DNA from 3 places in the Sporosarcina sp. P16b genome. Region 3 is predicted to be linked to each of the others. Evidence: riboswitches for the same ligand, from Rfam matches in the RefSeq annotation. Region 3 holds a riboswitch; each other region holds the start of a gene.
What was found. A riboswitch is a leader RNA that binds a small molecule or an ion and turns the genes downstream of it on or off. The one in region 3 is predicted to bind thiamine pyrophosphate.
Positions count from the first base shown of each region.

Region 1 (10,846 bases), on a different contig from region 3:
CGCCCAGTTCTATATGTTTAACATTATACATAGGTTTGACAATGTAAGTCAAACCTGCTATTTTTACATAGTGGGAAGGTGTCTAAATGAAAACGACATATATAGTACAAGGTACATGGATTGGTATCATAACGGGTGTTTTTCTCGCTATTTTCTTCAAAATCATACAGTCGATTACAGGTCACAAGGTCTATACTTTGTTATTGAATGTGGATTACATACCCATCGTAAAAGAATATGTATTTCCAGAAGTAATAGAAGTGTTTTTCCATCTGATTGTTTCAGTTATTCTTTGTATCATACTGGTGATTCTGTATGACAAGAGTAGTGGTTTCATTCGTCATCATGCGGTATTGTTCCCTTTTCTAGTGAATAGTATTATCGGGTTATTACTGTATCCGACGACTTCATTTTCTGATCGTACGCCAAGTGTCACAAATATCATTTCTTTGTCCTGGTGGCTCGTCGGACACGCTGTATATGGTTTCTTCGTAGGGATTTTGATTAGCAGGAAATCAAAAAATATAAAATAGGTCTATTCCGGTCAATTATTCTAGTATATATGGATAGACTATTGTATAATCAACTAACAATAACATTGTACAAAGCGTGGACATTGGAGAAAGCGGTAGTTTGTCCGTGTCAATTGAAGATAAAGGAGAATTTCAATATGTGGATCACTAAAAAACACAAGGCCCAATCATTAGTCCGCCCTATTTCCACTACCCCTGTCAAATTGCAAGTTCCTACCAAAGAAATTCAATTACAGTTAGATGCTATTCAGTTAAGGGAGCGGGATTTACAACTTTTACGCGCGTTAAAAGATCCAATGAATGACCGGATTGATGAAATTGTAGAAGCCTTTTATTCTAGTGTCACAGCAGTTCCTAAATTGTCCCAGATGATTAAAAAGTATACTACGACCGATTATTTACGCAAGACGCTAACTGTACATCTCGCGGGATTATTCGATGGTGTGATTGATGAAGCCTATTTACTCAATCGCAGTAAAGTAGCGGGTGCTCATGTGCGTATAGGCTTGGAACCTAAATGGTATATAGCGGCTTTTCAAAACTTGCATGCAACGATGCTCGATATATTATTTGATTTAGAATTGGACCGTGCAGAAGAACGTGAGATGATCGTAGCGTTAAGTAAGATTTTGAATTTCGAAAAGCAATTGGTTCTTGAGGCGTTCGAGAAGAGTACGAATGATGCAATTCATGCAAATCAGCAAGAAGTAAAAGATAGCGTCAAGCAACAAATTGGAAGTATTGCGCTTGAGATTGAAGAGAAGTCCGAGTCCACATATGCGGTAGTCAATGATTTAATCGAGCAATCTACTACACTCGAAGGAAAAATTCAGGAGAGTATTGTCCGTTCCGAAACGTCAGTCCATCAAGCACAGTCTGGAATTAAACAGATGTCACAGATGGTGATTACTTCGGAGACGATTGTCAAGGAAACGAAAGGCATGGCGGCATTGATTGAAGAATTAAACCGCGCATCCATTCAAATTGAAGAAGTCGTTCAACTAGTGAAAAATATTGCGGATCAGACCAACCTTTTGGCACTGAACTCTGCAATTGAAGCGGCACGTGCAGGTGTTCACGGAAAAGGTTTTGCGGTTGTTGCGGATGAAGTCCGAAACCTAGCTGATCAGACGAAACGGTCGACAGATAATATTGCACAACTCGTCGCGCAATCGAAGGCGAAGACGCGAGCTGTTCATGATGCGATAGATACTGTCACGAAGTATGCCGATATGGGCATGAAAGAAACGGAAACAACTAGAGAGACATTCCAGAACATAACTGAGACGGTTCATTTGACCATAGACGATATCCAGCATTTTTCAGACCATATGATAAATTTGCAAAGCGTCATTACATCAATTGGCGGCGTATCGAAGGAAGTTGTATCCACTTCTTATGAGTTGGAAGAAGCGATAAATGTCCTATAAAAGGAAGTGAGAATGAATGTTTTTAGCATGGAGCGAAATCAAAAAGAATAAATTACGATTTTTACTCATCACATCGATTTTACTATTGGTGTCATTCCTCGTGTTCTTCCTATCCGGACTGGCAAATGGATTAGCCAGCATGAACAGAGAAGCGATCGACTCGTGGAAAGTCGATGCAGTTCTTCTGACAGAGGAATCCGATAAGAGTTTGTATGAGTCGGCACTTGACAAGAAAATAGCCGATGAACTGGATGCGAAAGAAACGGCTGTTGTTAGCCAAATGGGCGCCATCGCAAACAATGGTGATACCAAACAAAATGTCATGCTCTTCGGTATAGATAGAGAAGAGTTCATCAAGCCTGAAGTTAGTGAAGGGGACCCGACATTTTACGTTCAAAACGGTGTCGTGGCATCTGATGTGCTAAAAGATGAAGGCTTTAAAATAGGGGATACGCTCGAGTTATCCTCAACAGACACGAAACTGACGATTGTCGGCTTCACGGAAAAAGCTCGTTTTAATGCGTCGCCTATTCTCTATATGAAGTTAAATGATATGCAGAAAATTAAATATGGTGACGCCTATACAATGAATAAAGACTTGGTTAACGCAATTGTCATTAGAGACAAAGACTGGGCTACACTTTCCTTGCCAGACAATACGGAAATTATTGAAACGGAAACATTTATCGAGAATCTACCGGGTTATACGGAGCAGAATTTGACGTTGACGTATATGATTTACTTCCTATTCGTCATTTCAGCGGCAATCGTTGCCATTTTCCTGTACGTATTGACTGTCCAGAAAATCAGCATGTTCGGTCTGATGAAAGCGCAGGGGATTTCCAGCGCTTATTTGGCAAGATCCGTTATCGCACAGACATTCATTCTCGCGTTGATCGGGGTAGTCCTAGCATTTGGACTGACGTTGCTTGCGGGAAGCTTCCTGCCAAATGCAGTTCCTATCATGTTTGATATACCTACCATGATCATTTATGGGGTGGTCTTAATAGTAGTGGCAATTCTCGGGGCTGTCATTTCGGTTTGGACGATTATTCGAATTGATCCGCTCGAAGCGATAGGGGGGTAAACGATGGTACTGGAACTACGAAATGCGAAAAAGACGTTCGGTGAAGGCAATACGCTCGTTGAAGCGATGAAGGAAACCAATTTCTTAGTTGAACGTGGAGAATTGGTCGCGGTTATCGGTCCGTCAGGTTCAGGTAAAAGTACGTTCCTGACGGTGGCTGGCGCTCTGCAAACACCAAGCGAAGGCGAAGTCATCATTAACGGTAAAGAATTATCGCAGCTAAATGAAAAGCAACGTTCAAAAATCCGTTTGCAGGAAATCGGGTTTATATTGCAAGCTTCCAACCTTGTGCCGTTCCTAACTGTTGATCAGCAGCTTGAATTGCTAAATAAAGTGAAGAAAGACAATATGACCAAAGATGAGCAACGTAAGTTATATGAAGATTTAGGTATTACCAAGTTGCGTAAGAATTATCCATCTGATTTATCGGGCGGTGAGCGACAACGTGTGGCGATTGCGAAAGCATTGTTCAGCAAGCCAGCGATTCTTTTGGCGGATGAGCCTACCGCTTCACTCGATTCGGATCGGGCGTTTGAGGTGATGGAGTTGTTGCGTAATGAAACGAAGTCGAATCAGACAGCGACCATCGTCGTGACACATGATATACGATTGATTCGATACGTGGATAAGGTGTACAAGATGACGGATGGTGTGTTGAAGTTGGAGAGTTCGGCTGAGATGGCATTGGATTCGACGGAATAAGCGAGGGTTGAATAAATAATGAAATAAACGCTTCGGAAAGCTGTTTTATGGCTTTCTGAAGCGTTTTTTTATTGGAGGATTTATTGGGTATGCTCATAAAATTGGACGGAGCGCTCTATTGAACGTGTTCATCGCTCATAGTCCAGGGGCCAGCGCTCTATCCAACGTGTCAACCGATCATAGCCCACGCGCAAGCGCTCTAAGCACAAGCATCATCCCAATAAACCAGCGACGATCTTCCGTGCAACCATGATATCCTTCGTTCCATGTACCAACATCCTGCCATCGCGGAATAACACGAGTCGATGAGCGTTGTATTCACAGGAAACCAAATATGGGTTTTGTTTTAAATTAGAAACAATACCGCGAATGGATTCGGCAAATGGTAGTAGTTCCACTTGTCGGTTCCTTGGCCATGTCAGTTGCACGGTGTCGCGTCCGCACAGCACGGCAGTCCGAATGACTTCATTGGCAGATAGGTAAGGATAGGTTGGAGTGTCTGAGCAACTCGGACAACTAGATTTCTTCATACTGTGCACGTCCATTGCAGCACGTTCGCCTGTCCATAGATCGACGGATTCCAGGCGCGGTTCCATCTGCGCACCCGTTATACACTTCAGCAATTCGGCGGTTTGACGGGCAGCCGTTGTAACGACGATTGGTGAGATGACGCCGACTGTATCGCATGTTAAAGACTGTGGTGGTAACGCTTCGAGTAGACAATGCAAGCAGGGTGAGCCTTCTTTTACACCAATAGGAAACGTCAGCCCGTAGCTACCGACGCAAGCACCCATGAAGAAAGGGATGCCGAGTTGTAACGCTGCGTCATTTGCTAGTAATCGTGTTTCGATATTATCTGTGCCGTCGAGAATGAAATGATGTCCCTCGAATAGGTCGAGAACATTTTCAGGTGTCACATCCGCCACAATCCCACGAACTTTCACATCGCTGTTGATAGCGCGCAAACGGCTTTCTGCTGCAATCGCTTTCGGCAATTGATCCATGACATCTTGCTCTGTGTATAATTGCTGTCTATGAAGATTGGTCCACTCCAAAATATCACGATCAACAATCGTTAGTTCGCCGACCCCTGCACGGACAAGCATTTCCGCTCCGGAAGAACCGAGTGCACCCGCTCCTAAGACGAAAACTTTTGCCTCGCGGATACGCTGTTGTCCAACTGGTCCGATAGGTGCAAATAGCTCTTGCCGAGAATATTTTCCGGTCAATTCGTCACAAGCCCTTCAGTTGGACTGCTTGCTACGCCGTAATCGCGGACTGGCATACGTCCTGCCTTATAACCGAGACGTCCTGCTTCAATCGCGAGTTTCATTGCTTCTGCCATCATGACAGGATTTGCGGCTTCTGATACTGCCGTATTCAGCAATACACCGTCTGCTCCGAGCTCCATCGCGAATGCCGCGTCTTTTGGAGAGCCGACGCCAGCGTCAATGATGACGGGGACATTCGATTGCTCAATGATCAATGACAGATTCAGCGGATTCAGAATGCCTCTGCCTGAACCGATTGGCGCAGCGCCCGGCATGATGGCATGAACGCCTAATTCGCATAGTCTTCTTGCGAGCACTACATCGTCTGACGTATAAGGCAATACAATAAAGCCTTCCTCTAGCAGCATTTCAGTAGCGCGTAATGTCTCTACAGGATCTGGAAGCAATGAACGGCTGCATCCGATAATTTCCACTTTCACCATGTCACAAAGTCCTGATGCCTTTGCAAGACGTGCGATATGTACGGCTTCTTCTGCTGTACTTGCGCCTGCAGTATTTGGAAGTAATGTATAGCGAGTTAAATCCAATTGCTTTAGAAAATTGGGCTGCGACGCTTCGAAAATATCCATGCGTCGTACTGCAAACGTGAGGATTTCTGCTTCTGATACTGCAACTGCCTGCTTTTGTATTTCAAATGAAGGATATTTCCCTGTGCCTAGTAATAACCGTGAAGAGAATTCTTTATCTGCAATTTTTAACATCTTCATCCGCCTCCTACAAAATGTATAATTTCAATTTGGTCTCGATCCATAATCGGTGCGTCATAGTGATCTTTTTGCAAAATCTCTTTGTTTTTCTCCACAATCAAAATACGATCACCTAATCCCAAATGCTCAAGTAACTGTTGAATCGTCGCTACTTCTGGAACGACCGAATAGGTTTTTCCGTTCAGATCAATCATTTTCTTCATTAGACACGACTCCTATTCTATAACTTTGTAAGACTTTTAATGAACGCATAGGGGATAATACAGCCACGCCTGCTACGCCGTTTCGTTGTAAATCAGGCAAGTGGAGCGGCTGAATTCCGCCGATTGCATACACGGGGATCGAACTATACTTTGCAATAGAAAACAATTCTTCCGTGCCGCGCGCTGGTAGGCCGGGCTTTGATTTCGTCTCGAAAACATGCCCGTGCAAGAGCCAATCCGCGCCTTCCGTCGTAGCTTCCTTTGCTTCTTCCATTGAATGAATTGAGCACCCGAATTGTAGCTCGGGAAATTTCCGAAGTGCATCCCGTAAAGACATGCCATAGCCAGTCAACTGCACTTTTCTAAGGTTCAGCTCGCCAGCCACGTAAGGTCTGGCATGTATAATGAGCTTATCGAGTGGAAATCCGCTATTCGCAAGACGCGTAATCAAATCTGTCAGTTGTGCATCTGTCTTGGACTTTTCACGCAAAATAATAGCATCTAGAAACGGCGCTGTCTGCTGCAAGTGTAAAGTCAGTTCGTCAACCGAAAGACAGTCATCAGTCACGCCAAGTAACTTCATTCATTCCCCTCCAATAGAAAAAACCACTTCCCGAATCGGAAAGTGGTGGATGTGTCGACAGAAATATATACGGAACGACTCGCCACTTCCCTCCGCAGATGCTAATCTGTTCAGGTAATAAGGGTTTCAGAGCCACACTCTTTTCTCAGTCCTTGTGAAGGATTCCCCCAATGGTCAAAATATTTAGTTTTCAGAACTAGCGTATCATGTACGTAGTGGAATGAAAAGAGTTTCTTTTATAAAAGTAATAAAGCATCCAAATCGAGAATATCCACCGTTTTCATGCTGGACTGCCGAATCCAGCCCGACTCCTCGAATGCGCTTAATTTGCGACTAATTGTTTCAGGTGTCGTCCCGAGGTGGGAGGCGAGATCTTTGCGACTCATCGGTAATTCGACTGTCAATTGTTGTTGTTCTTCAGATAAATCGGCTAGATATAGGGCGATACGCGTTTCTGCTGCTTCCATACCGATCCGCGCTGCCCGTTGTTCTGTCCGGGCGAGGCGAGAGGAGAATTCCTCTAACATCTTTAATGAGATCGCAGGATGTTTTTGTAGAAGTTGTTGCATTTGATCACGTTGAATAATACATAATTCCACGGGTTCAAGTGTTTCTGCGTAGGCGTCATGAGGTTTGGCATTGAATAATGACAGCTCACCTGTGAAATCTCCCGGTTCTAAAATTCGCACGAGTTGCTCTTTGCCGTTTTCTGACAGGCGGTATACTTTGATTCGTCCTTTATGCAAAATATATAAACCTTCGGAGCAGTCGCCTTCATTGTAAATGATTTTTCCACGTGGATGCGAAGTGTTTCGCGCGAGTTCCTACTACGTGTTTCATCTGTTCAGTTTCCAAATGATTGAACAACGGAACGAGCGATACACACATATTTTGATCCGTCGTATTATTGTGGGGCTGTTGACTCATTCACTTTCACCTCGCTTATATTTCGACTGGCTGGTTTGTCACTAGTATAGCGTATTAATCGAATGGCGTTCAATATAACCAAAAGTACACTTGCTTCATTTATGGAAGCACTGCCTGTAACAATCGGTCCGTCAACTGGAACTTGTTCTCCTGAGCGAACGATTACTCGGTCACCGACTACTACCTCGTCAACAGCGATTGTCATTATTTTACCATCTCGAAAGACACTTGCTTCTAGTGGGGCCAGATCAATAAGTGCCTTGAGGGACGAGCGGGTTTTCTCCATTGTACGAATTTCAAGTAGCGCTCCGAATAAAAATAAGAAGGTAACTGCAGCGGATTCTACATACTCACCAATAAATAGCGCACCGATGACCGCGATGGTCACGAGAAGTTCAATACTAAAAGCTTTCATGCGGATAGCTTTCCATGCCTTGATTGCAATCGGAGTACCCGCGATTAAAGTGGCCGCGATTAATGTAATCTGACGCGCGTCATGAAGGCTTGCGAAGTGCAAGATGATCGCTGCTCCAAGCAAAATCGCGGATAGGGAAGTGATGCGTACGGTTTGCTTTGCGTTCATTTGAATGCCTCCTCTCTATGAGACTTTTTTATTGAGAACTGGATAGCCGAGTTTACTAATTAATTCCTGTAATTCATTGGCTTCTACGATAGATTCATCAAACTCGACTCGAACTTTACTTGAATGGAATAATACTTTTACTCGCTGTACACCTTTTGCTCGAGATAGTGCACCTTCAATTTTTTTGACACATGACGGGCAACTGAATGGTTCCATTAAAAATACGACTTTTTTCATTGATCTCATCCTCTTCTTGTGTATTTGTCAACTTAAGTATGAGAGTATTTTGTGAAAACGACCTTGACGCCCATCAACTTTTGTCAAACAATACTTTTTCTTCTCGTCAAAGTGCTTTATACTGAATAAGCAGTATACATTTATGAATAGAGGAGAATCGTACGGATGAAATTAACCTATTCTGGTAAAACGAAAGACGTCTACCGCTTGGAAGATGGCCACGTGCTATTGAAATTCAAGGATGATGTAACAGGGGAAGATGGTGTATTTGATCCAGGTGCCAACACAGTAGGCCTGACGATTGATGGTGCCGGGAAGTCTGGACTTCGCATGACGAAATACTTTTTCGAGAAATTGGAGGAGCAAAACGTACCGACGCATTACATCGATGCCGATCTGGATGAAGTGACGATGACGGTGAAGCCTGCTACGATCTTTGGTAAAGGATTAGAAGTGATTTGTCGATACCGTGCGGTCGGAAGTTTCTTGCGCAGATTCGGTGCGTATGCCGAAGAAGGACAAGTATTGGATGCATTCGTGGAAGTGACGCTAAAAGATGATGAACGTCAAGATCCACCCATTTCAGAAGATGCTTTGGCACAACTTCACATTTTGACGCATGAAGAATATGCGGTACTTAAAGAATTGACCCAGCAAATTTCTGAAGTAGTGCGATCAGAGATGGCGGAAAAAGGTTTAGAACTTTATGATATCAAATTGGAGTTCGGTCGCGATCCTGAGCGAAACATCATGTTGATCGATGAAATTTCAGGAGGCAATATGCGCGTTTATCGAGGCGATACATATATTGAACCAATGGAATTAGAAAAGATATTATTTTCATAAAACTCAACCGGAAACGAAAATTGTTTCCGGTTTTTTATATTGTCACTTACGCTATGCGCTGACTGACCTAGTATCAGGAGTGTTTTTTATTGTATAAGGGAGGGAGGGGGGAGTGGACGCTCATTCAAGTGGCTAGAGCGCTCTATTGTGCTGCATATTCGCTCTTAGTTTGTTGATAAGCGCTCTATAGGTCCTTGCAACCGCTCATTGTCGCGAGTTAACCGATCTATCTTGCCGGCTATCCGCTCTTAGAACTCCAACAGCATGTTAGAAAACTATAAAAGTGGGTACACTACATATTGTGGGTTCATTATCCAAATAGTAATGAACATCAAAGTACATAACTTACACGAGGAGGAATGCATTTATGTGGAAATTACCTAGTATTGTATTGGGATCCGCGTTAATGATGGCGGCTTGCGGTGGCGCGGCGGATGAAGAAAAAGAAAAAGAACCGGTGAACGGCAGCGGTGAACCCGTCGTGGAAGAAGAGGGGACAACGGAGCCTGAAGTGATGGCGCCAGTGATAAATGTGGATGGAGAAGAAATCGGTTCCGTAACGCTAACGCAAGGACCGTCTGGCGTAGCAATGGATGTCGACGTATCGGGCCTTGAGCCAGGGGAACACGGCATGCACTTCCATGAAACCGGTGTCTGTACAGCACCGGACTTTAAAGCATCTGCTGGCGGTCATTTCAACCCAACAGATAAAAAGCACGGATTGGATAATCCAGAAGGACACCACGCTGGTGACTTGGAGAATCTTGTGGCGGATGAAGATGGAAACGCAAAAGTTACTGTGACGACAGATGAAGTTACACTTGAGTCTGGAAAAGACAATTCATTACTCGATGAAGACGGAACGGCGTTGGTGATTCACGAGGGTCCGGATGATAACATCACAGATCCAGCAGGTAATTCAGGCGCGCCATTTGCTTGTGCAGAGATTACATCTGAGAATATGAAGTAATAAGTAGAACAGGATGTCCCGAGGTGTGGGGCATCTTTTTTGTGTGTTGAAGTTTTAAGTCAAAGTATATTGGAAATGGATAGTTAGTTAATATCTACGAAAAAATTAAAGCAGAAGGACGCAAATCTCCTTACGTATCCCATTGCCAGCCTCTTCATTCACATAGACGAAAAAAAGAACGCCCTCCCGGAAAGGGGCGTCCTGTTGATTACCGAACTATCGCGATAATCCCTTCTTCATCATCCAGCTTTAGCTGAATGCCTGCTGCCATCGGATCTTGATCGAGATACTGCTCAATCCAAAGGCGAAGTGCTTCGACAAGACGGGAGGTATCCAAATGATGCATCTTGCCATTAAGCTCGGCATCTGCTGAAAACCCAGTGTCCTCATCGTAAGCAAGTTCGACTTCCACGTCGTCTGGCATAGCACGTGACTCTTTTGCAATCAATACACAAACTGCATTTACTACGTCCTGTTCGTAGATTATCTGTTGTTCCATTGATTCATATCCTCATTGCGTTTACGCTCTTTCTCTTTGAAGATTGCGAAAATCTTCCGAACCATGTAAATGATGAAGACAATCGCTAACACGTTAATCAACAAGCCCATAATGGACCCAAGCATACCCATATTCGCAAACAAGCTGCCGAATAATAGACCCGCAAGTCCACCAACTAATAGACCTTTCATCAAGCCGCCACCCATACCGCCTGGCTTCTTCGCTGTGTTACCTGCTGTTGCTCTAT
Region 1 is NZ_PDYO01000008.1:112,992-123,837, forward strand. Features, by position in the region: gene CSV77_RS11110 (hypothetical protein) at 87-533, shown strand; gene CSV77_RS16930 (globin-coupled sensor protein) at 671-1,963, shown strand; gene CSV77_RS11120 (ABC transporter permease) at 1,980-3,050, shown strand; gene CSV77_RS11125 (ABC transporter ATP-binding protein) at 3,054-3,752, shown strand; gene CSV77_RS11130 (ThiF family adenylyltransferase) at 3,965-4,981, opposite strand; gene CSV77_RS11135 (thiazole synthase) at 4,978-5,751, opposite strand; gene thiS (sulfur carrier protein ThiS) at 5,748-5,954, opposite strand; gene CSV77_RS11145 (thiamine phosphate synthase) at 5,938-6,537, opposite strand; TPP riboswitch at 6,608-6,716, opposite strand; gene CSV77_RS11150 (Crp/Fnr family transcriptional regulator) at 6,774-7,283, opposite strand; gene CSV77_RS17140 (hypothetical protein) at 7,312-7,464, opposite strand; gene CSV77_RS11155 (P-type ATPase actuator domain-containing protein) at 7,442-8,047, opposite strand; gene CSV77_RS11160 (heavy-metal-associated domain-containing protein) at 8,063-8,284, opposite strand; gene CSV77_RS11165 (phosphoribosylaminoimidazolesuccinocarboxamide synthase) at 8,450-9,130, shown strand; gene CSV77_RS11170 (superoxide dismutase family protein) at 9,498-10,100, shown strand; gene CSV77_RS11175 (DUF2653 family protein) at 10,309-10,599, opposite strand; gene CSV77_RS11180 (hypothetical protein) at 10,584-10,846, opposite strand, start outside.
Region 1: linked by a shared signal. The riboswitch ahead of CSV77_RS11145 (thiamine phosphate synthase) and the one ahead of thiC (phosphomethylpyrimidine synthase ThiC) in region 3 are both predicted to bind thiamine pyrophosphate.

Region 2 (10,846 bases), on a different contig from region 3:
GTTTAATATAATGAAATATATATGTTTTGTCAATACTAATAATTCTAACTACTGAAAGAGTGTATACAAGTCGCCAAGTTTATTGAGTCTTGTTCAATAAGATCGAATGGTTTCACGATGAATTGAAACCACTACCTTAAGAAAGGGCAATTATGTATACAACTAATATTAAATCATGTAAGATACCCCTGTAGGTATGTAAGGAGGGACGAGATGAAAGAACAATCGTATGAAAATCATACACGGGTAACACCTTTGCAACACTATATTTGGTTACCATTAAGCGTTCTATTGATTTTGATAACAGCGGTCTATGGAATTTATCAATTTGTAAAGCATGGTTTTTCAATGCAGATTTTGTTATTATTCGCTGTCATCGTTCTTGCTATTATTCCAGGGATGCTTGCACGGATTTATGCGTTGTCTTTGCAAGATCGATTAATCGTCACGGAAGAACAGCTTCGTTACTTTATGTTGACGGGTAACCGTTTAGCTGCACAATTGACGAAATCACAATGGATTGCATTACGATTTGCTTCAGATGAAGAGTACGTGGAGCTTGCGAATCGAGCAGCAGTGGAAGATCTGTCACCTGATGAAATTAAGAAATCCATAAAATCATGGAGAGCAGATCATCAGCGTGTGTAATGAAAAAAGAGAGCACAGAATCTGAACTAGATCTGTGTTCTCTGTTAATTTGCTTATACAGTATATGTGTTCGTTATCGAGTAACTATTGATAAACAGATAGTAAAAAGGCTAGAGATAAACTACATATCATGATAAGTACAAAAACCACGTCTATTCCATTATACCGTGTAGGATAATAATACGTCCTTGCAGCGCCCATCTGATACTGTTTCGCTTCCATCGCAACGGCAATGCGTTGCGCACGACGTATACTTTGGGCAAAGAGAGGAACGGTATAGGATTGCAATCGCTCATACACACCTTTAATCCCTTTGGAAAACTGTAGATTCCGTACTTTCAACGCGTTCCTGCGAATTTGCAGCTCTTCAGTGACAGCAGGAATTAAACGAAACGCTGCAATAAAGCTATAGGCATATTTAGACGGCAGACGAAACTGCTGCATCATAGCATAAAAGAATAGTACGGGTTGGATTGTTAAGATAAACGTAAAACCGACGAAGCCAAATGAAAGTGATTTACTCCCGAGCAACAGCGCGTGTTGAATACTCTCCTCGGAGATCTTGAGTAGTCCCCATTGCCACAACACCGTTTCACCCTTACCGAATAATAACATCGTCAATCCAGTGGACAGGAATGAAATGACTAACGGAATGGAAAGCAATAAAAGTTTCTTCAGTGAATAGCCACTGAATACATAAAATAATATTCCATATAGAATAGCCTGTGAGATAGCAAAAGGTAAACTTTGATTCACAAGCGTAATGATCAAGAACGCAAAAAATACGATGAATTTTAGCGCGGGATTGACTCGGAATAGCCAGGTTTCGCGTTTAGGTGTGAACCAATTAAACACTCTTTGCACCACCAACTCCATTAGCCGTATGCACAACGCCGTCAACTACAGTCCAAACAGCAGTAGCGAAGTTCTCTACTATTTCCGTATCATGCGTAACCATCAAAATTGTCATGCCTTTCGTGCGCAACTGCTCCAATTTCTCAAGAATAGCGATTGTGTTTCGTGCATCCTGTCCAAAAGTAGGTTCATCGAGTAACAGGATATCCGTACTAGGAGTAAGGGCAGTTGCTACACTCAAGCGACGCTTTTGGCCCGTAGATAGTTGATAAGGATGGCGTGAAACGGAATCGGGCAGGTTAAATAAGCGCATCAATTCCTTTGCATACATGTCTGCATCGGCTTTTGGCATACCGTGCAAAGATACTGTTAATTCTTCCGTAATCGAGTTCGTTACAAATTGTAGTTCGGGATTTTGAAAGACGAGCGATAGACCTTTCGGGAGTTGCCGTTTCTTCTTTTTCCACACAATGGCTACGCCGTTCACTTCATAGACGCCGTTAGTCCGAAGCAATTGCATAAGAGATAAAAGCAATGTACTTTTACCAGAACCATTTTCCCCAACAATCGTAATCCAGTCACCGGCCTGTACAGTCGCATGTTTGGCGGAAATCTTCTCCACTGGACCACGATAACCGTGAAAGTCTTGGATCTGAATTTTCTTTTGCGATGAAACGGCTTGACGATTTAGCATCATTAATTGAAATGCATCAGATGTTTTATATTCTTCCCATACCCCTGGATACCAAATGCCATAACGTTTCAGTTCTTCCTGAAAGTTTGCAAAAATATCTGCAGGTGAACCGTCTGCTAGTATGACACCATGATCATTAAACAACACAACACGATCTACCCAGTCAGCAATCAAATCGATTTTATGCTCCACGATGATCACAGTTTTATCAGCGGTTGCTTCTTTAATAGAAGTCCATATCTGTTGCGTGCCTTCCGGATCCAGTAATGCGGAAGGTTCGTCCAGAAATAGCACGTCCGGTTCCAATAATAAAACAGAAGCCAATGCCAACCGTTGTTTCATACCTTGAGACATTTCATTGATGGGCGTGTGGGCATCTATCAAGTGCAAGTCTACACGCTTCAACACCTCCTCAATAAGAGGTGCCATTTCTTCACGCGGCACTTGAAGATTCTCCAAAACGAATGCGAGTTCTTCATCGACGTAGGTCATACAGAACTGTGTATCTGGGTCTTGGAAAACGAACCCCCACGAGTCAGGTAACTGAATGCTTGTTGCTTTCATTGGCAGTTCGATAGAGTTCGGGATAATGCCACTCAGTACTTGAAGTAAAGTGGATTTCCCACAACCGCTAGGACCGAGCATGAGAACTTTTTCACCGGGCTGAACAGAGAAGGAGAGGTCCTTAAAGACCAAAGCATCTTCTCCAGGAAACTTCAGTCGTAACTCGGTAACGCTGATGTTATTCATAGTTGGATCATACCTCCGCTTTTACTGATCAAGCATCGTATATTCTTTATTATCGACGGGGCGAATTAGCGATGTCACACCTGTTGCTTCTAGCGCTTTTACAATAAACACAGCGAAAATACCTGTGAAGATGAATGCGCTGATTGCACGTAATCCGTATTTCACAATGAGTGCCCATGTTTCGAGTGCTGCGTAACCATAAATCAAATCAAGTCCGAAACTTGCAAGACATGACGCGACTCCTGCTAACCCTGCAATTAAAATAGAATAGCGTCGATAACGGAATGCAGCGAACAATAATTCAGCAGCAAGTCCTTGTACAAATCCATACATCAATACTTCAATACCATGGCCGGCAAATGCAGACAAGGAAGCCCCCGCAATACTTGCGATGAATGCAGTACCGGGCTTTCGTAATAATAGGAAGGCAAACGGCCCCACCATGAACCACATACCGTAAAGCAGTTGACGTGCAACAGGCATGATCGGTTTGACGACAGTGTATAAATCATCCCAAAACTTCATGAGCACGCCAAATACAACGCCGATCATGATGGTGATCAATAAATCGGTAAACTTTAACTTTTTCAAACTCTTCCACTCCTCGTTATTTTTTATACAAAAAAGCCGTCTGAAGAGCAGACGGCCGAGGAAGGAAAGAGATTCCTGTATAATTCCATCGATCACGCTCTCTACGCTGGCATTACCCAGATCAGATTAACGGTCAGCAGAGGATTCATCTGCTATCTCAGCCTGATTCACTCAAGCACCCGGACGGACAATCATGTAAGCAATCCTAGTATACAGCACGTTGAATTGTGTGGCAACTTATGAAATTACTAGACGTTCAATTAAATGCTGACAGTTCAAATGGAACATATTGTATTGAAATCCTGATATACTAAAAGGATCAAACTGTTCATAATTATATTCTCGATATCATGCAAATAGAGTGTAAAAGGAGTTTTTACATGACAAAACATATAGCTTTTATTGACGTGGAGACAACAGGCATGCGTGCCGAGACGAGTGAAGTAATCGAGTTAGGGGTTATGCTTGGAGAGTATGAAGATAATCGTATTGTTCGAGTGGCAGATGAGTATTGCGAGTTTCAAGAACCGTTCTATTCTATCTCCCCGATAATTACCCAGCTCACTGGCATTACCGATCAGATGGTTAGAGGGAAGTCGCTTGATATGGATAGAATACTAAAAATACTAGATCAAGCAGACGGTATAGTAGCACATAACGCATCATTTGATAGGGGCTTCGTTAGTCGACTATTACCTGAAACGCTCGACATGGACTGGTATTGCTCCGTTAGACAAATCAAATGGAAAAATTATGGATTTGAAAACGGCAAACTACAACAATTGCTGAGAGCGCACCGAATTCAAGTGCATAACGCCCATAGAGCGCTCGATGATGCGAAGAATCTAGCTGTGTTGCTGAACTCATCCAATCCCAACTTGGCGGATGATACATTCATCTCGTATTTGATGAATAAAGCCCCAATGAAGAAACCAGCAAAATCAAGATTTTAACTACTAGAAAGACCAGTCATCATGGGATGACTGGTCTTTTCCTTTTCGATACGACTCTTGGGTTACTGCGGCCATGTGGTTTCTATGCTACAACTATATTTAGTTGCGCGTCATGCCACTTATACAAAAAACTACAAAAATCTACTGTCCATGGAATAGTTTATATAGATAAAAGGGTATGGTAAATAGAAGTATGTGACTTACTGAATAACTGAAAGGAATGAGAAGATGAAAGTAATTACAAAGAAGTCACATAAGAAGTTACGTCTTCTATTTCAAGCCTTTTTCGTCATGATGGGTGCAGTGATCACAGCTTATGGACTTGAGTCCGTCCTTATTCCAAACAATGTATCGGATGGTGGGGTTACAGGCCTAAGTATTGTAGGTTCTAAAGTTTTTGGACTTCCGTTAGGCGTTTTGATTGCGATTTTAAATATCCCGTTTATCTTCCTTGGTTACAAACAGGTAGGTACGCGCTTTGCAGCACTTTCTGTCGTGGGCATCGTATCCTTAAGCGCCAGTACAAGTTTAATGCATCATATTCCCATCATTGTTCAAGATGATACATTATTGATAACTGTCGTTGGCGGGATCATTATTGGAGTCGGAATCGGAATAGCTTTGCGTAATGGTGGAGCACTCGACGGTATTGATATGCTCGCAGTATTGCTTTCAAGAAAACTCCCATTTGGTACAAGTGATCTAATCTTATTCCTAAATGTTTTTGTCTTTATTGTCGTTTCAACTGTCTTTGGGCTGACTGGTGCGATTATGTCAGCAATTGCTTATTTCATCGCATCGAAAGTCATATCTATCATGGAAATTGGATTTAGTGGTTCCAAAACATATAAGATTGTAACGGATCAACCTGAATTGATGATTGAAGAGATTCACGGACGTTTAGGTCGGAGAGCAACATATCAAGTAGTGCAGGAGAGTTTTACAAAAGAGGAATTCATAGAAATCACTTGTAATATTTATCATTTGGAAGATAGTAAGATGAAAGAAATCATTCGTGACGTAGACAAAAATGCATTTGTGGCGGTATATGAAGTTGCAGAAATTAAGCGGGGGAATTTTGGCGGGAGCCAACTACGTTAAGTGGATGTAATTGAAAATATATTTGTCTGCAGAATATAATTGTATAGTAAGCAAGTCTAGCTTTGATAAAAGAGTGTAGGGATTAGAATATTACAACTCCGCAAAAAGAAAATAACAAACAATCACTCACTCATCTGTTTTAAAGGGAAAAGTATCTTGGAGACTAATCCCGCGTGTGGAAGTATTATTATTAGTCCTTCAATAACGCAGTGATCTTGATGTTTATTCTTCTATTAAGAGAACATAAAAAGTCCATATATGTTCGCGCATTGAATTTATGAAAAGGTGCTGAATTAAATATGGTTTAGCTTTTTAGAGTAATAAGTTATAATGAAGTAGACGATATATAGATTTGGATTTAGCTTTTTGTTTATATTGCGGTCACTCTCTATCTAGAGAGTGTGGATTGAAATGAGCAAAAGATGAGAATTTATCTAGACTACCTGAGTCGCTCTCTGTATAGAGAGTGTGAATTGAAATTGTCGCTAGGGGTTGCGGAAGGGATATTTATTTGTCACCCTTTACAAAATAAAACGAATCACGTAAAAGCGTCTGCATAGTAGCAGACGCTTTTTTCAATTATAAAGTAAATTTTCGTACAAGCGCATTGAGTTCTTCAGCCAATCGGGCTAAATCGTCGGAGTTACTTGCTATTTCTTCTATTGCGCTACTTGCTTGTTGTGAAGATGCTGAAGTTTGCTCCACACCTGCAGCAGACTCCTCAGTAATTGCCGCAATCTCTTCGATTGACCCACTCATTTCCTGACTGCTTTCCGAAATATCTTGCAGGTCTTTCGAAATACTTTGGATCCGATTGACCATATCCGTTACGGCGTTACTTATATTATCAAATGTTTCATTAGTACGTTTAATTTGATTTGTACCTTCCTCCACTTGCTTATATCCTTCTTGTAACGAATTGGTAACCATAGTGGACTCAGTTTGAATCCGATTGACGATTTCAGTGATATTGGTAACGGACGCGGAAGATTGTTCTGCCAGGGTCCGTACTTCATCGGCCACCACAGCAAATCCTTTACCATGTTCGCCAGCCCGAGCTGCTTCAATCGCTGCATTTAACGCTAATAAATTAGTTTGTGCTGCAATTCCTTGTATAACCAAAACAAGTTGGGAAATTTGTTGTGTATGCTTGTCCAATCCTTCTACGTTTGTCACTGCATTATGAACAATTTGATCGATAATCTGCATCTGTTCCAATGAAGAATGCATCACTTTGCTCCCAGTACTTGTCAAGTTCAGCACTTCATTTGATGACTGCTGAATATGGACTCCGTTTTCATTGGCATCCATTACTTTAGAGACGAAGACTTCCATTGAAGTTGACAAACTACTTGCGTTAGTGGCTTGGGATTCAGTGCCGTAAGCCAAATCTTCCATTGTAGTAGCGATCTGAGCAGTACCTATTTTTATTTCTCCAGCAGATTGAGTCAGTTCTTCACTTTGTGATGAAACCGTTTGAGCCACAGTATGTATCTCATCCAATAGTTTGTGCGTATTATTACTCATCTCATTCGTAGATGCGAACAGTTGTCCAATTTCATCTCGCAAATTTGTTTCTAAAGGCGGACTGCTTAAATTCCCGGTAGCGATACGTTTCATTCGTTCCATTACCACGTGAAGAGGCTTGGAAATAGAATTGGCGGTAATGACAGCAACTACCATGCTCAAAAGAATAACTAAGGTTATTATACTTGTAACCAAAATCAATGTATTTTTGCCACTTGCAAGCAAATTCTTTTCAATATCAATAATGATGACTTCACGATTCTCAGCTGTTTTTTCGTATGAGTGCATTAAGCTGCGTGCATCATCATTCGAGGCCAACAAATTACGTTCAGCCAACTCTTTGTTACCACGTTCAAATTCTGCGAATACATTTTCTGTGATGTGCTCCCGCCATTCGACGGTTCTTTGAATTAAATCTTGTATTTCCTTCGAATTTTCTAACTCACTAATAGTTGCTTGATGCTTTACACTATCTTCTGTATATGTATCAAATATATCTTTGTAGCTTGTTTCTCCTGTCATAATATATCCCCTGGAGGCGGCGATCCGATTTGCCATTCCAAGTGCCAACTGCTCGTCTGCAATTAATAGAGGCAACTCTTTTTCTAAAATGTTTTTCGTTGCTTCATTATTTGCTTGAAGGGTAGAGAATATAAACATACCTAGTAAAACTATTAATAAAAGCACAATAGAGAAGCCTGTTAGTAGTTTTGACTTAATACTATTGAATCTAATCATCAGAAATCCTAACTCCTGTCTGTTTTTATTTCATTATACATCCTGGTGAAGTTTAAATCTATGAAAATAGGTTAAAAGTCTATTACTTACACTAAATTACATATAGGTCTAGTCTCTTATAATATCGAGAGGTTAAAATCAATTATTCATCTTTAACGTAGAAGGCGGTACATTAGATGAAATGAGCATTAAATTATTCTAATAACACGGTCTATAATTTGTTGGAATAGATAAGGATGGCTATTTTGGATCCATTGCGATAGACAAAAATAGTCAGATGTAAATAGTTAGTCACTATTTGAGGTTGATGAGGATCGATTATCTAAATAGTGATAAAATGTTGACTTACTGATACCAGTTTCTTCTTTGGTATCGTATATAGTGTTAAGAGGTGTGCTGTTCAATTGGTTGGCCGTTCACCCACAATCGGACGAATATATCCATATCCTATGTTTCCTGATTGTTTGCTAAAATGATTCTATTATGGGACTAGAAATGATATGCTGTTTGTCTTTTAAGATAGTATGAACTTTTTTATGACGAGAGGGGAACAATATGCAAACTTTCCAACAGCAATGGTTTGGTAATGTGCGCGCCGATATATTGGCAGGTATAGTCGTAGGACTAGCGCTCATTCCGGAAGCATTGGCTTTTGCGTTTATCGTCGGGGTTGATCCGCGTGTCGCGCTATATGCATCATTTACTATTGCCATTATTACTGCGTTTGTCGGAGGCAGACCTGGATTGATATCGGCTGCTACGGGTGCCATGGCATTAGTACTTGTCAGTTTAATGGCCGATCATGGTCTCGAATACGTACTGGCAGCCACTATTTTAACGGGTATTATTCAATTGATTTTAGGCTCACTAGGCGTCGCGAATTTAATGCGCTTCATACCGAACTCCGTGATGTTAGGATTTGTAAATGCGCTAGGAATTATGATTTTTATTACACAGCTACCATATTTGATTGGTTCGGGTATGATGACGTATGTATTTGCGATCGCTACATTGATTTTAGTATATGCAGTGCCGCGTTTCTTTACATTGATACCGGCTCCGCTGATTGCGATTGTGGTGATGACAGCCATTGCGCTGTTCAGTGGAGTTAGATTACAATCGATCGGAGATTTGGGGGCGATGCCGAGTTCATTGCCAACATTCTTTTTCCCTAATATTCCATTGAACTTTGAGACCCTGAAAATTATTTTACCGTATTCATTGGCACTGTCGATTGTCGGGTTACTAGAGTCGTTACTGACTTCGCAGGTTCTTGATGACATGACAGATACACCGAGCAATAAAAACCGTGAAGCACGCGGACAGGGTATTGCCAACTTCATTACTGGATTCTTTGGTGGAATGGCAGGCTGCGCGTTGATAGGGCAATCCGTCATAAACGTCAAATCGGGTGGTAGAGGTCGATTATCTACATTGACTGCTGGAGCATTTTTACTGTTTTTGATTATGGTATTAGGGGATTTGGTCGTCAAAATTCCGATGCCTGTTCTTGCAGGAGTCATGGTTATGGTGGCGGCTACGACTTTCAACTGGGGATCGTTTAAATTTCTTCGAACTGCACCACGATCAGAATCTATTGTTATGCTGATAACGGTGGTGATTATTTTATACACGCATAACTTGGCAATTGGTGTAGTGATCGGAGTTGTTCTAAGTGCATTATTCTTTGTTGCGAAGATATCGCGTGTCTCGGTAACGAATAAAGCGGGTATCTATAAAATACATGGTCCATTATTTTTTGCTTCTACGACGAAGTTTATCCAAGCATTTGATAATGTAAATGAAAAACAAATTGTTATTGATTTTGAAAATAGTCAGCTGTGGGATGAATCTGCAGTGGGTGCCATTTTAAAAGTGGTAACAAAGCTTGAAAGTAAAGGGGCGACGGTTACGATTCGTGGACTAAATTCTTCAAGTGAACAATTATATGAAAAATTATTGTGAGGGAGTGAACGATATGAAAATTGCTGTCGCGATTGATGGGTCTGAAAATGCGATGCGTGCCGCAAAACATGCGATTATGCTAGCGGAATATTTACCTAAAGTTACGTTAGAGATTATCTATGTGCAGGATCTTAGCAAAGCGAAGGATGAAAGACTGTTAGAACAAAGCCCTGAAAGCCTCGCACTGAAACGCGAACAAAAAATGCATCCGATTTTAGCTATGGCGAAGGAAGCGGCAGTGGATGCGAAAGTGATTATACTTAGAGGGAATCCTAGCGAAGAAATCATCAACTATGTAAACGAAAAGAACATTGATAATCTAGTCATTGGCAGCCGTGGGTTAAATTCATTTCAAGAAATGGTTTTAGGTAGTGTTAGCCATAAGGTCATGAAGCATGTTGCGTGTCCTGTGACCGTTGTGAAATAAAGATATACGTTACTTAATAAATAAAAAACCGTCTTCCGATGAATTAATTCAAAGGAAGGCGGTTTTACTATTTAAGCAGTCTTCTTCTTTTTACTGAATTTTTTCATGGATTCATACACGAGTGGTACGAAGATTAAAGTGAGGAGCGTGGAACTCGTCAAACCTCCAATAACCGTTACACCAAGACCTTTAGAAATGAGTCCGCTGCCTTCTGCTCCAATTGCAAGGGGGATCAATGCACCAATTGTAGCTAGCGCAGTCATTAGAATGGGCCGCAGTCTTGTTGTACCTGCTTCCAGTAAAGCTTCTCTTGTAGTGAATCCTTCTTTTTCTTTGTTGATAACCCTATCAATCAAGACAATTGCGTTCGTCACGACAATACCGATTAACATTAATAAACCAATCATGGAAGATACGCTGATGGTTTCGCCGGCAATCAATAAACCGAGTAAAGCACCAATTACTGTAAATGGCAAGGAGAACAATACAGCAAATGGGGCCAGTGCACCACCGAATGTGATAACTAAGATAAGATAGATAATCGCAATCGCTGCAGCCATCGCTAGGCCAAGCTGAGTAAATGCTTCCGTAATATCT
Region 2 is NZ_PDYO01000006.1:65,927-76,772, forward strand. Features, by position in the region: gene CSV77_RS09225 (DUF6526 family protein) at 214-648, shown strand; gene CSV77_RS09230 (energy-coupling factor transporter transmembrane component T family protein) at 733-1,503, opposite strand; gene CSV77_RS09235 (ABC transporter ATP-binding protein) at 1,496-2,947, opposite strand; gene CSV77_RS09240 (ECF transporter S component) at 2,969-3,538, opposite strand; TPP riboswitch at 3,620-3,731, opposite strand; gene CSV77_RS09245 (exonuclease domain-containing protein) at 3,919-4,491, shown strand; gene CSV77_RS09250 (YitT family protein) at 4,720-5,592, shown strand; gene CSV77_RS09255 (methyl-accepting chemotaxis protein) at 6,172-7,857, opposite strand; gene CSV77_RS09260 (SulP family inorganic anion transporter) at 8,413-9,822, shown strand; gene CSV77_RS09265 (universal stress protein) at 9,836-10,249, shown strand; gene CSV77_RS09270 (efflux RND transporter permease subunit) at 10,321-10,846, opposite strand, start outside.
Region 2: linked by a shared signal. The riboswitch ahead of CSV77_RS09240 (ECF transporter S component) and the one ahead of thiC (phosphomethylpyrimidine synthase ThiC) in region 3 are both predicted to bind thiamine pyrophosphate.

Region 3 (10,846 bases):
AAGAACGAGCACCCGCATAGTTAGAACCGATTGCCATCGTCACAGCTGCAATTTCATCTTCTGTTTGAATGACTGTTCCACCCACTCTTGGTAACTTTTTAATTAAATACTCCATAATGTCAGAGGCTGGTGTAATTGGGTAAGCAGGCATAAAACGAACCCCTGCTGTCAAAGCCCCAAGCGCAATCGCATCATTACCAATCAGAAACATCCGTTTATGAGTATTTTCAGCCTTTGCAAGATATAAAGTTGAGGCTTTTTCTCCAAGGCTTTTTTGCATATACATATACCCTTCTTGGATAGCCTTCATATTTTTCTGAACCATATCTCCGCCTTTTCTATTAAATATCTCTTCGATAACAACAGAGAAATCCTCAACCTCCAAATTCATAACGGCACAAGTAGCACCGATCGCTACCATATTTTTCATCAAAGAAGTGCCGAGGTCGGAAGCGATATCAGTAAATGGAACAGGATATAGTTCAGCCTTCGAGTCTTCCGGCTTCACTGGTTTAAATTTCGTATCAGCAATGATAACACCTTTTTCATGTAATTCATGATAGTTTAGATCAATCGTTTCTTGATCGAATGCAAGAAGTATATCTAAATTATCGGCAACTGCCTGGACTTTTTCAGTACTTACGCGAATTTTATTGTTCGTATGACCACCTTTAATTCTAGATGAAAAGTGGCGATATCCATATAAATAAAAACCGAGCCGATTCAGAGTTTTGGAGAAAATCTCACCCGTACTTTCAATTCCTTCCCCTTGCTGTCCTCCCACTTTCCACGAAAGATCTGTTTTCATGAAATCTGCCCCTTTTAGCACGGTTACTGTTAAAATCATATAAGTTAACATTCAACCGCTGATTTTTGTCGATAAAATTACGATAGATAGCAATTCGGACAGTAAGCCGATAGTTATAGCCAAAATAACTTCAACATATATATTATCGTAAAACTTTATGCAAAGATTGCCGTACTATGTTTCGGTTGTAAACGTACATTCGGGTCAATGTACTGCTTTGCATTACTAACTGCGACCGGTGCCTCACCGAATCCGGTGGCAATCAGTTTTACTTTCCCTTCATACGTTGCAATGTCACCCACAGCATAAATGCCAGGAATGTTCGTTTCCATTTTATTGTTAACGATTATGCAATTTTTCTCAATCTCCAATCCCCAATCTTTAATTGGACCGAGCGCGGAAACGAATCCATAGTTGACGATAAAGTCATCGACATCAATCACTTCACAGTTTTCAGTTTTAGGCTCTTCGATGACGATTTGTTTAATACCACCTTCATCTCCGATCAGTTCAGACGGAACATAAGGGGTTTTGATTTCCACACTGGATTTTTTCAAATTTTCCACGCTATGTTCGTGAGCGCGGAATTTATCGCGTCGATGGATGATGGTAACTTTTTTCGCAATCGGTTCGAGCATCAATGCCCAGTCGACCGCCGAGTCTCCCCCGCCACATACTGCCACTTCTTTATCTGTAAACCTATTTAAGTTGTCAATGAAATAATGAAGGTTTTTCCCTTCGAATTTCTCCGCGCCTTCAATCCCTAAGCGACGAGCTGCAAATGCTCCGTTCCCTGCCGTAATAATGATCGTCTTTGAAAAATGAATTTCTTGATTCGTTTGGAGTTTAAAAATCCCGTCTTCTTGACTTTCCACCGTTTGTACAGCTTGCTCCAAGCAGATTGTCGTTGGGAACATATTCACTTGTTCCTTTAAATTATCGATCAATTCTTGGGCACGGACTTTCGGCAATCCAGCAATATCGTAAATATACTTTTCCGGATAGAGTACTGACAACTGGCCACCTAACTGAGGTAAACTTTCTATAATCTTCACACTAGCTTCCCGCATTCCTCCATAGAATGCAGTAAACAACCCAGCAGGGCCACCTCCAATTATTGTGATGTCGTATACTTTCTCATCGATTTTCATTTTAAATTCCTCACTTTCCTTCGATTGATGTCGATGCACCTCTACCGTTAAGTAAAATATGAAACTATGTAATCAATTACGCCGAGGCGTAATTGCATCCAGATTAAGAACGCAAGTCATCTAGAGTTTGGATGACCTGCTAAACTGGATAATTAAAGCGCTATCATTTTGTCACTTTTAGAGATGAAAGTCTTCTATGGTAGACGCCTCTACATTCTGTGCAAAAATATTTTTTGATTGAAGATCAGTTGATCCATCGATAAATTAGCGGTCTGCCTGCGCAACAATCGCTTCTCTTTCTTTCGCACGCTCAATGCGAATCTTTTCAAGTTCGCTGCCTTCTGGATAAGTCGGTAGTTGTGGTTTTGCCGCACCTAGCATAACAAGCATCATCGCATCTTCTTTTCCATCGTTGCGGATACCACGCTGAATGCCAGGTGGTACGCTGACACAGTCGCGCTTATTCATTTTTATCTCATACTCTTTTCCTTCATACTCTAAAAGGACCGTCATTTCACCTTCCAAAATGAAGAACACTTCTTCTACGTCTGAGTGTAAGTGCAATGGACCAATTGAACCAGCTGGTAAAACCATCGTGCTTAATGTGAAGTTGTTTGCTTCAATTACATTTGAATCTTTGTTTGCTGTTGCACCACGTCCAATATAGCGCATTTGTGCACGGCGATATCTCGGATCTAATTCTTCTTGGAACTTTAAAACGTTCCAGTCCAACTTTCTATCTCCCAATCTCGCAATATATTTCTTTTCAAAATCCTCTACTGTTGTGAACTCCATGTTTTCTTCCTCCCTATTTTTAGACCTCTTGACGAAAACGCTTATTCAAAGAAGGCCCCTGTTTTATATAGAAAACAATGTTTCTATATGGTCATATCATACTTCTAAATAAATTCATTGTCAACATAAAATTTCAAATCTTCTAATAATTAACTTGGTGATTAATGAGATGCTATGAAAAGATCGAACATTATCCGAAGATTGTGTGACGGCATTTGTGGCTAGTGAATCCGTTTGAAACCGCAGTTATTCACTTGGATGGAGGATGTACATCTCGTGCTGCTCGATCCGACAAATCAGATATTGTGAAAGGACTCGACCAAGGTGCGGATGATTATATTACGAAACCATTTGACGAACGCGAACTCACAGCAAGAGTGCGTGTGGCATTACGGCGTACAGAGGGTGAAAATCAACCAAAGGCTATTCAGGAAGGCCCATTTACTCTTGACTTGGAGTCCTATTCCATCCTATATGACACGCATGAAGTTCGACTTACGTTAAAGGAATTCTATATCATAGAAGCGATGATGAACCGGCCAAATCGGACGTTCACACGGGAAGACTTGCTTCAAGTAGCTTGGGAATATGACACGTATACAGAAGTTCGGACAGTCGATTCTCATATTCGAAATCTACGGGATAAATTGAGGAAATCCAATTTTCCTATTGAAGAGATTTTGGTGACGGTTTGGGGGATCGGGTATAAGTGGAGATAACACGGACCCCTCTAATCACACCATGCCATAAAGTCAGAAAAGGCAACTTTCCACGAATGGAAAATTGCCTTTTCTTTATGAAATCAAGCGCTTCTTTCATATAAAGAAGCAGACCATCAGCAAATTATTACTCAATTACGCAAAATAACATACACAAGATACACGACGTATGCTACAGCTAACATCAGACCTTCACGCTTACCAATTTTGAAACCAGTTCTTGCAAACAGTAACAATACTAAGGTCAATACTAGCATAATGACAACGTCAATAAATACTTTATCGTTCACTGCGATCGGCGTAATGACAGAGGAAGCCCCGAGAACAAACAGGATGTTAAAAATATTGCTCCCGACGATGTTCCCCAAAGCGATTTCACTTTCTTTTTTCAAAGCCGCTGAAATCGACGTAACCAATTCAGGTAGAGAGGTACCGATGGCGATGATCGTAAGACCGACCAATGTTTCACTCATGCCAAGAGAATAAGCAATCTTCGTAGCATGATCGACGACCAAATCCCCTCCGAAAATAATCGCCGCCAGCCCGACTAGCGTAATGAAGATATTCTTCCCCCACTTCACATTCTCAGTAGCTTGTGTAAGCGTGGAATTTTGACGGCTTCGAAGCCCAAGTTCAATCACATAGTACATAAAGATCGAGAGGAATAGCAAGAAAATCATTCCATCACTGCGCGTGAGCACATTGCTACTGAAGCCTTGCAGTGCCATATCACTCATCAACACCAACATGACAATACCTGCCAGTAAAGTGAACGGAATTTCTTTCCGAATGGTTTCGCTCTGTACTTTCAATGGAAACAGGAATGCTGCTATTCCGACCACGATGGTGATGTTGAAAATATTACTTCCCACTACGTTCCCCACTGCGACGTCTGCATTTCCACCCATAGCAGCAATAATACTGACCGTCGCTTCTGGTGAGCTAGTTCCGAGCGCTACAATGGTTAGCCCGATCAAAATAGGGGGAATTTGCAGTAGCCTTGCAATATTTGAAGAGCCATCTACGAAATAATCGGCTCCTTTTATTAATAATATAAATCCAATTATTAATAAAATATAGGACATTTATTGATTGCCTCCTCCAAGGGAATGAAATTTCTAGTCGATAAAATATTTTGTCCAATTACTGCACATATGATGCGACTTGTTACATTCACAATGACCCATAACACCATAGGAATTTGATTTTATATACCCATAGGTTTCATTGTTCTCAATCGCTAATATTTTATACGACGTCAGCTCCACTACAACGATCTTTCCTTCTTTGTTTATCACTTTTGATTATCTCACGTCATCACTGCTAATGCATCCTTCAAGTCATACAAAGATATTCATTTCTCATTAGAATCTACTTTTTTGAGTTATGGAAATCAAAAGTATACTAACTCTTTAAAAACAGCTAATTATATGGTAGACTATTCCTGTTCACACAATTTAATACTATAACTAGGGGTGTCCAACGTTATTGGACTGAGATGGAATGATAGTACACGCATTCCGGACTCTTTGGACCTGATCTGGCTCGTACCAGCGTAGGGAAGTTTTCATTTTATCAGCGACGCGTATTTTTGCGTTTTGAAGACCAGGTCCTATCTACGGAACTGGTCTTTTTTGTTGCCGATTCCCTTTACTTGAATCGAGTCATGGTCAAACCTCAAAAGGAGACGATGACAAAATGCAAGAGAAGAAAGAAGAAATCTATATCCATGAATGCTTTCCAGCAAGTCGAAAGGTTTACGTACAAGGAAGTCGTCCAGACATACTTGTACCGATGCGCGAAATTGAGCTATCACCCACTGTAACTGATCAAGGCGAAATACCGAATGAACCTTTTCGTGTCTACGATACAAGCGGTAAATATACGGAAACTGGTTATACAGTTGATATTAAAAAAGGACTGCCGAACATCAAGAAGAACTGGATAGTAGAACGAAATGACGTGGAAGAATATGAAGGCAGACAAGTGAAGCCGCGGGATAACGGGTATCGTTCAATGGAACAAATGCAAAATGATGCAGAATTTCCATTGTTGAAACGCAAACCATTACGAGCAAAAAGTGGCATGAATGTTACACAAATGCATTATGCACGCAAAGGAATCATTACACCTGAGATGGAGTTCATTGCTATTCGTGAAAATATAACGCCAGAACTTGTACGGGATGAAGTCGCAAGGGGCCGAGCCATTATCCCGTCGAATATTAACCACCCTGAAGCGGAACCGATGATTATCGGCAGTAAATTCCATGTGAAAATTAATGCGAATATTGGTAATTCTGCTGTCTGTTCATCCATTACTGAAGAAGTGGAAAAGATGACCTGGGCTACACGTTGGGGTGCAGATAATATCATGGATTTATCAACGGGAAAGAATATCCATACAACACGCGAATGGATTATCCGCAACTCGCCTGTCCCAGTGGGAACGGTTCCGTTATATCAAGCGTTGGAAAAAGTAAACGGCAAAGTGGAGGATCTCTCATGGGAAGTATTCCGTGACACTTTGATTGAGCAGGCCGAGCAAGGTGTCAGTTACTTTACAATCCATGCAGGTGTTCTACTTCGTTATATTCCCATGACGATTAATCGTGTGACTGGCATTGTCTCACGAGGTGGTTCTATTATGGCCCAGTGGTGTATGTTGCATCATACAGAAAGTTTCCTCTACACACACTTTGAAGATATATGTGAAATCATGAAACAATACGATATTGCTTTTTCATTAGGAGACGGATTACGTCCAGGATCTATCGCGGATGCCAATGACGAGGCGCAATTCGCTGAACTTGCAACACTTGGAGAACTAACGAAAATTGCTTGGTCCCATGATGTGCAAGTCATGGTAGAAGGTCCTGGACATGTGCCTATGCATTTAATCAAGGAAAACATGGACAAGCAAATGGAGATTTGTCAAGAAGCCCCTTTCTATACACTCGGTCCTTTGACGACAGATATTGCTCCTGCCTATGACCATATCACTTCTGCTATTGGTGCGGCTATGATCGGTTGGTTCGGGACCGCGATGTTATGCTATGTAACGCCTAAAGAGCATCTCGGTCTCCCGAATAAAGAAGATGTGCGTGAAGGCGTCATCACGTATAAAATTGCAGCACATGCAGCTGATTTAGCAAAAGGTCATCCCGACGCATACAAACGTGACGATGCATTGTCAAAAGCCCGTTTCGAATTCCGTTGGAGAGATCAATTTAATTTAAGTCTGGATCCTGAACGCGCGATGGAATACCATGATGAAACATTGCCGGCTGAAGGGGCAAAGGTCGCCCACTTCTGTTCAATGTGCGGGCCGAAGTTTTGCAGTATGCGTATTTCGCACGACATTAGAAAATATGCGGATGAAAATAGTTTAGAAGAGAAGCTTGCAATGGAAAGTGGCATGAAAGAGAAAGCTGAAGAATTCAAAAAATCCGGTGCTGAAATCTATCTTTAATCAGGAGTGAATTGAGTGATGACAACTGAACAGTTAATTCATCAGATTACTGTAAAACGTCGAAATCTTCATCAATTAGAAGAACAGTTGGCACTCTTGCAAGCACAATGTATACACGAATATACCGAAACCTTCACCTATAGGAAATGCTTGAAATGCTTGAAAATAGAGAGTGTTCATTATTAATAGATGTTCTGCCATTCAAAAAGGGCCATTATGTTCTTTGTGTTTCCTAGAAAAATTGTTGGTGCAATAAAAACAACAAAACCCACCTCGCCACTTTATAATGTGGATCGAGGTGGGTCATTTTTTTGATGGGGATTTATATTAATTTCATTAGAAATTCAAAGTCTGGTACGCTGATTATACGATTGAAGGTATCCGGATTATTAAACTTATTAATATTTAATCAAACTCTTCATATTCGTTCGGATGCTGTCCTTCTACTCTTCCCGCTTCACCTTTATCCAAGGAATCAATTTGTCTAATGTCTTCTTCGGTTAATTCAAAATCGAATACATCAAGGTTTGCTTTTTGATGATCATAAGAAGATGATTTCACGACGGTTAAGACTTCATTCTGTAAGTTCCAACGAATAATAATCTGCGCGGGTTCTTTATTGTATTTTTTAGCGATGGATACAATTGTTTCATTCTCTAACACGTCGTTTAATTTGCGCCCTAAAGGACTCCATGCCTCCGTTACAACTCCGCGACTTTTATTGTATTCCACTAGTTCGTTGTTAGTAAAATACGGATGGCGTTCAATTTGATTGGTAGCCGGTGTTACACCTGTTTCTTCAATGATCCGCTCCAGATGCTCTGGTAAAAAATTAGATACACCTATCGTCTTAATCAGTCCAAATTTCTGCGCATCGACTAACGCTTGCCATGCTTCTACGTATCGATCTTGTTTTGGAAGCGGCCAATGAATCAAGTATTTATCAAAGTAATCGATTCCGATACGATACAATGACTCTTGAATCATAAGAATTGCTCGTTCGTAATCATGTGAAGCACCAGGAAGTTTGGAACTTATTATCAATTCTTCTCTAGGTACAGATGAACGCCGAATCGCTTCCCCTACCATTCCTTCATTATTATAATTCGTTGATGTGTCAATCAGTCTGTATCCCGCTTCGATTGCTGTTAGTGTACTGACGACACCTTGCGCACCTTTTACTTTTACGGTTCCAAAACCAATTGAAGGAAGGCTCGTTCCATCATTCAATCGCATCGTTTGTACATTTAATTGATCCATTTTTATCTTACTCCTTTTTAATAGTACACTCTTCTAGTGGTGGAAACATGATTTCATCGGACATGTATACCGCTCATCTTATCCTTGTAAATTCCCTTACTGAAAGTTAATTAAACATTCTTTTCTGTTTGAAAAAAAAAGCACTTGTGTCTGCAATAAATATGAATGGTTGAACATCCACATTCTTTACTGGCTCAAGTGCACTTTTTATTTTTCCTTAAACAATCGATATAGCATAAAACAGAATAACAAACAAAATTAAATTTTGTTTGTCCGTGTAGTATATAGAGAATGAAAGTAACATCACTCTAGTCTCAATACCTTACTCACGCTTCTCTATCTTCTATCTATAGCTCATAACTTTAGTACATAGCTATGTAATCATTAGTTCAAGGGATAGTAATTTCTCACAACATATTTATTTATTCAATTTTATCATCCATACGAGCAAATCTTGCAGAACCGTTGTGTGGAGAGTGTAGTAAATATATTGACCTTTTTTCTCAGAACTGACAAGACCCGCATTACGCAAGATGTTTAAATGGTTGGAAATGCTCGGCTTACTCATCTCGAATTCTTCATGTATTTCACTAGCAGTTAAAGAACCTTTTTCACTGAGTAGCGTTAGTATTTGTCTTCTTGTTTCATCATTTAGGGATTTAAAAACTTCATTCAAATTGAGTCTCTCCTTTCGCTTGAGATATTTAGTCGTTTGTCTAATTAGATATTTATCTAATTATATACTATTTGAAGTGATTAAAAAAGCACCTATTTTGAAAACAACTATGAATGGTTGAATACTCACGTTTGTTTTCACACAGGCACTCCTTATTGAAATATTTACTTCACGTTTGACGGCCTCATGCGCTCTTTTAATTTGTCATGGTATTTCACCGTAGTTCATACGATCTTGTCTCACTAAGTGTTCAGCAATGTTTGCGCCAATGAAGAAAGCTGGCGCCGACGTATTGCCATCCGAAACAAACGGTGCAATGGAATCATCTGCAACGATCAAATCTTTTACACCGTATACTTCACCGGCAGCATTCACCACACCATTTTCTTCACTTGGCGCCATTCGTAGCGTACCTTGTATATGGTGTGTTGGACCTAAGTTTTCTTGAATGAACTTTTCGAGTTTGCTATCATCCTGAATGGTTTCCAGTGAGGGAGTAACGAGTTGATAGTGTGAATCTATTTTTGATAGTTCTGTTGCAATATTTTTAATATATACTCTGTAAACGTTTTTTATGGTTTCTAGGTCGGAGCGTTTATTCAAAAAGTCAGCATCAGCAATTGCAATCTTTAACGGATCCCCATTTTGGATTTTGATAGTTCCTTGGCTTTTCGGTTCTAATAAAATAACGACGATGCTTAACATTCCGCCAGTGCCGATTTGTCCAATTAGCTGCACACCACGGCGGTTGGGGTCAGCGCCTGGTGTTGGATCCGGTAAGAAGGCTCCACCCGTATAAAGCGCAAAAGGATCAGCGTCCGGAAGTGCTTTGTCATTCGGATTCGTTGTAAAGGTGGAAGTGTTAACTGGATGGGTAGTCATGTTCTTTCCCACATTCGCATTATGATGAACGACGGGAATACTCGCTTTATGGAGTGTTTCGGATGGCCCAATTCCAGAAAGCAGTAACAGTTGTGGGCTATTTATTCCAGCCGACACAATGACTTTTTTACGAGCATATGCGTAATAACATTTTCCTTCCTTAAGAAATTCAACACCTATTGCCCGCCTTTCATTATCAAAAATCACACGCTGAACCGTTGAATTATAAGATACTACTAATCTTCTTCCATTTACTCCTTCACCGTTTTCAGTCAGTACATCCGATGAAAGAAACGCCGTATCCGCACTTTCTCGTTGACCATAGGGGGTCTGATAAAGCTGCCACCTCGTAAAGGGGCCAAGTGGTGTATTGGGATCGTTATAATCTAAAATTCTTTTGAAACCAGTGGCTTTTTCCATCGCTGTAACTAATTTTTCAGCCATGGTGGTTGGATTAGCAGGAGCCTGCCTGATATCCAACTGCCCGTTATATCCTCTCGCATTTGGATTTTCCGTTTGGCCATTGTAGTTTTCTAGTAGTGAAAATTGATAGGTCTGTTGTTCAGGTGACCAAAGTGGACCTAGGAGGTTTTCCCATTGTTTCATATTCGCCTGTGATGGCCTTACATACTGGTTATTGTTAATGGAGGATCCGCCACCCAATGTTCGTCCTCCCGTCCAATCAAATGACCTTCCGTTTACATTTTTCTGGGGGACACTTTTTCCTTGCCAGAAGTATTGGGGGAAAAAGTCGTCAGTGAGAATAAATGGTGGCGCAAACAAAGAATCTCTGATCGGCTGTTCCTTACTGTTATTATCTCCCGCCTCTAAAACTAGCACAGAATTTTGTTTAGTATCTGTTAGTTTTCTGGCAATAGTAGCACCCGCCGGACCCGTTCCAATTACGATATAGTCAAACGTTGATTGATTATTGGCGTCTCTATTCATTTCAATCCCCCTAAGTGATTTTCAAGCAGTATATCCTATGGCATGGAAGGTTGGATTATGAAGCTTATAGAGACCATCGCCTGGATCGTAGTGCAAGGTCTTTGCGCATAATGGTTTATTTGATTAAAGCGAGGTA
Region 3 is NZ_PDYO01000017.1:37,220-48,065, reverse strand. Features, by position in the region: gene CSV77_RS14330 (2-oxoacid:acceptor oxidoreductase subunit alpha) at 1-808, opposite strand, end outside; gene CSV77_RS14325 (NAD(P)/FAD-dependent oxidoreductase) at 964-1,959, opposite strand; gene CSV77_RS14320 (cupin domain-containing protein) at 2,224-2,754, opposite strand; gene CSV77_RS14315 (response regulator transcription factor) at 2,979-3,473, shown strand; gene CSV77_RS14310 (calcium/sodium antiporter) at 3,605-4,558, opposite strand; TPP riboswitch at 4,935-5,052, shown strand; gene thiC (phosphomethylpyrimidine synthase ThiC) at 5,172-6,944, shown strand; gene CSV77_RS17050 (hypothetical protein) at 6,963-7,130, shown strand; gene CSV77_RS14300 (aldo/keto reductase) at 7,350-8,204, opposite strand; gene CSV77_RS14295 (autorepressor SdpR family transcription factor) at 8,623-8,880, opposite strand; gene CSV77_RS14290 (GMC family oxidoreductase) at 9,085-10,710, opposite strand.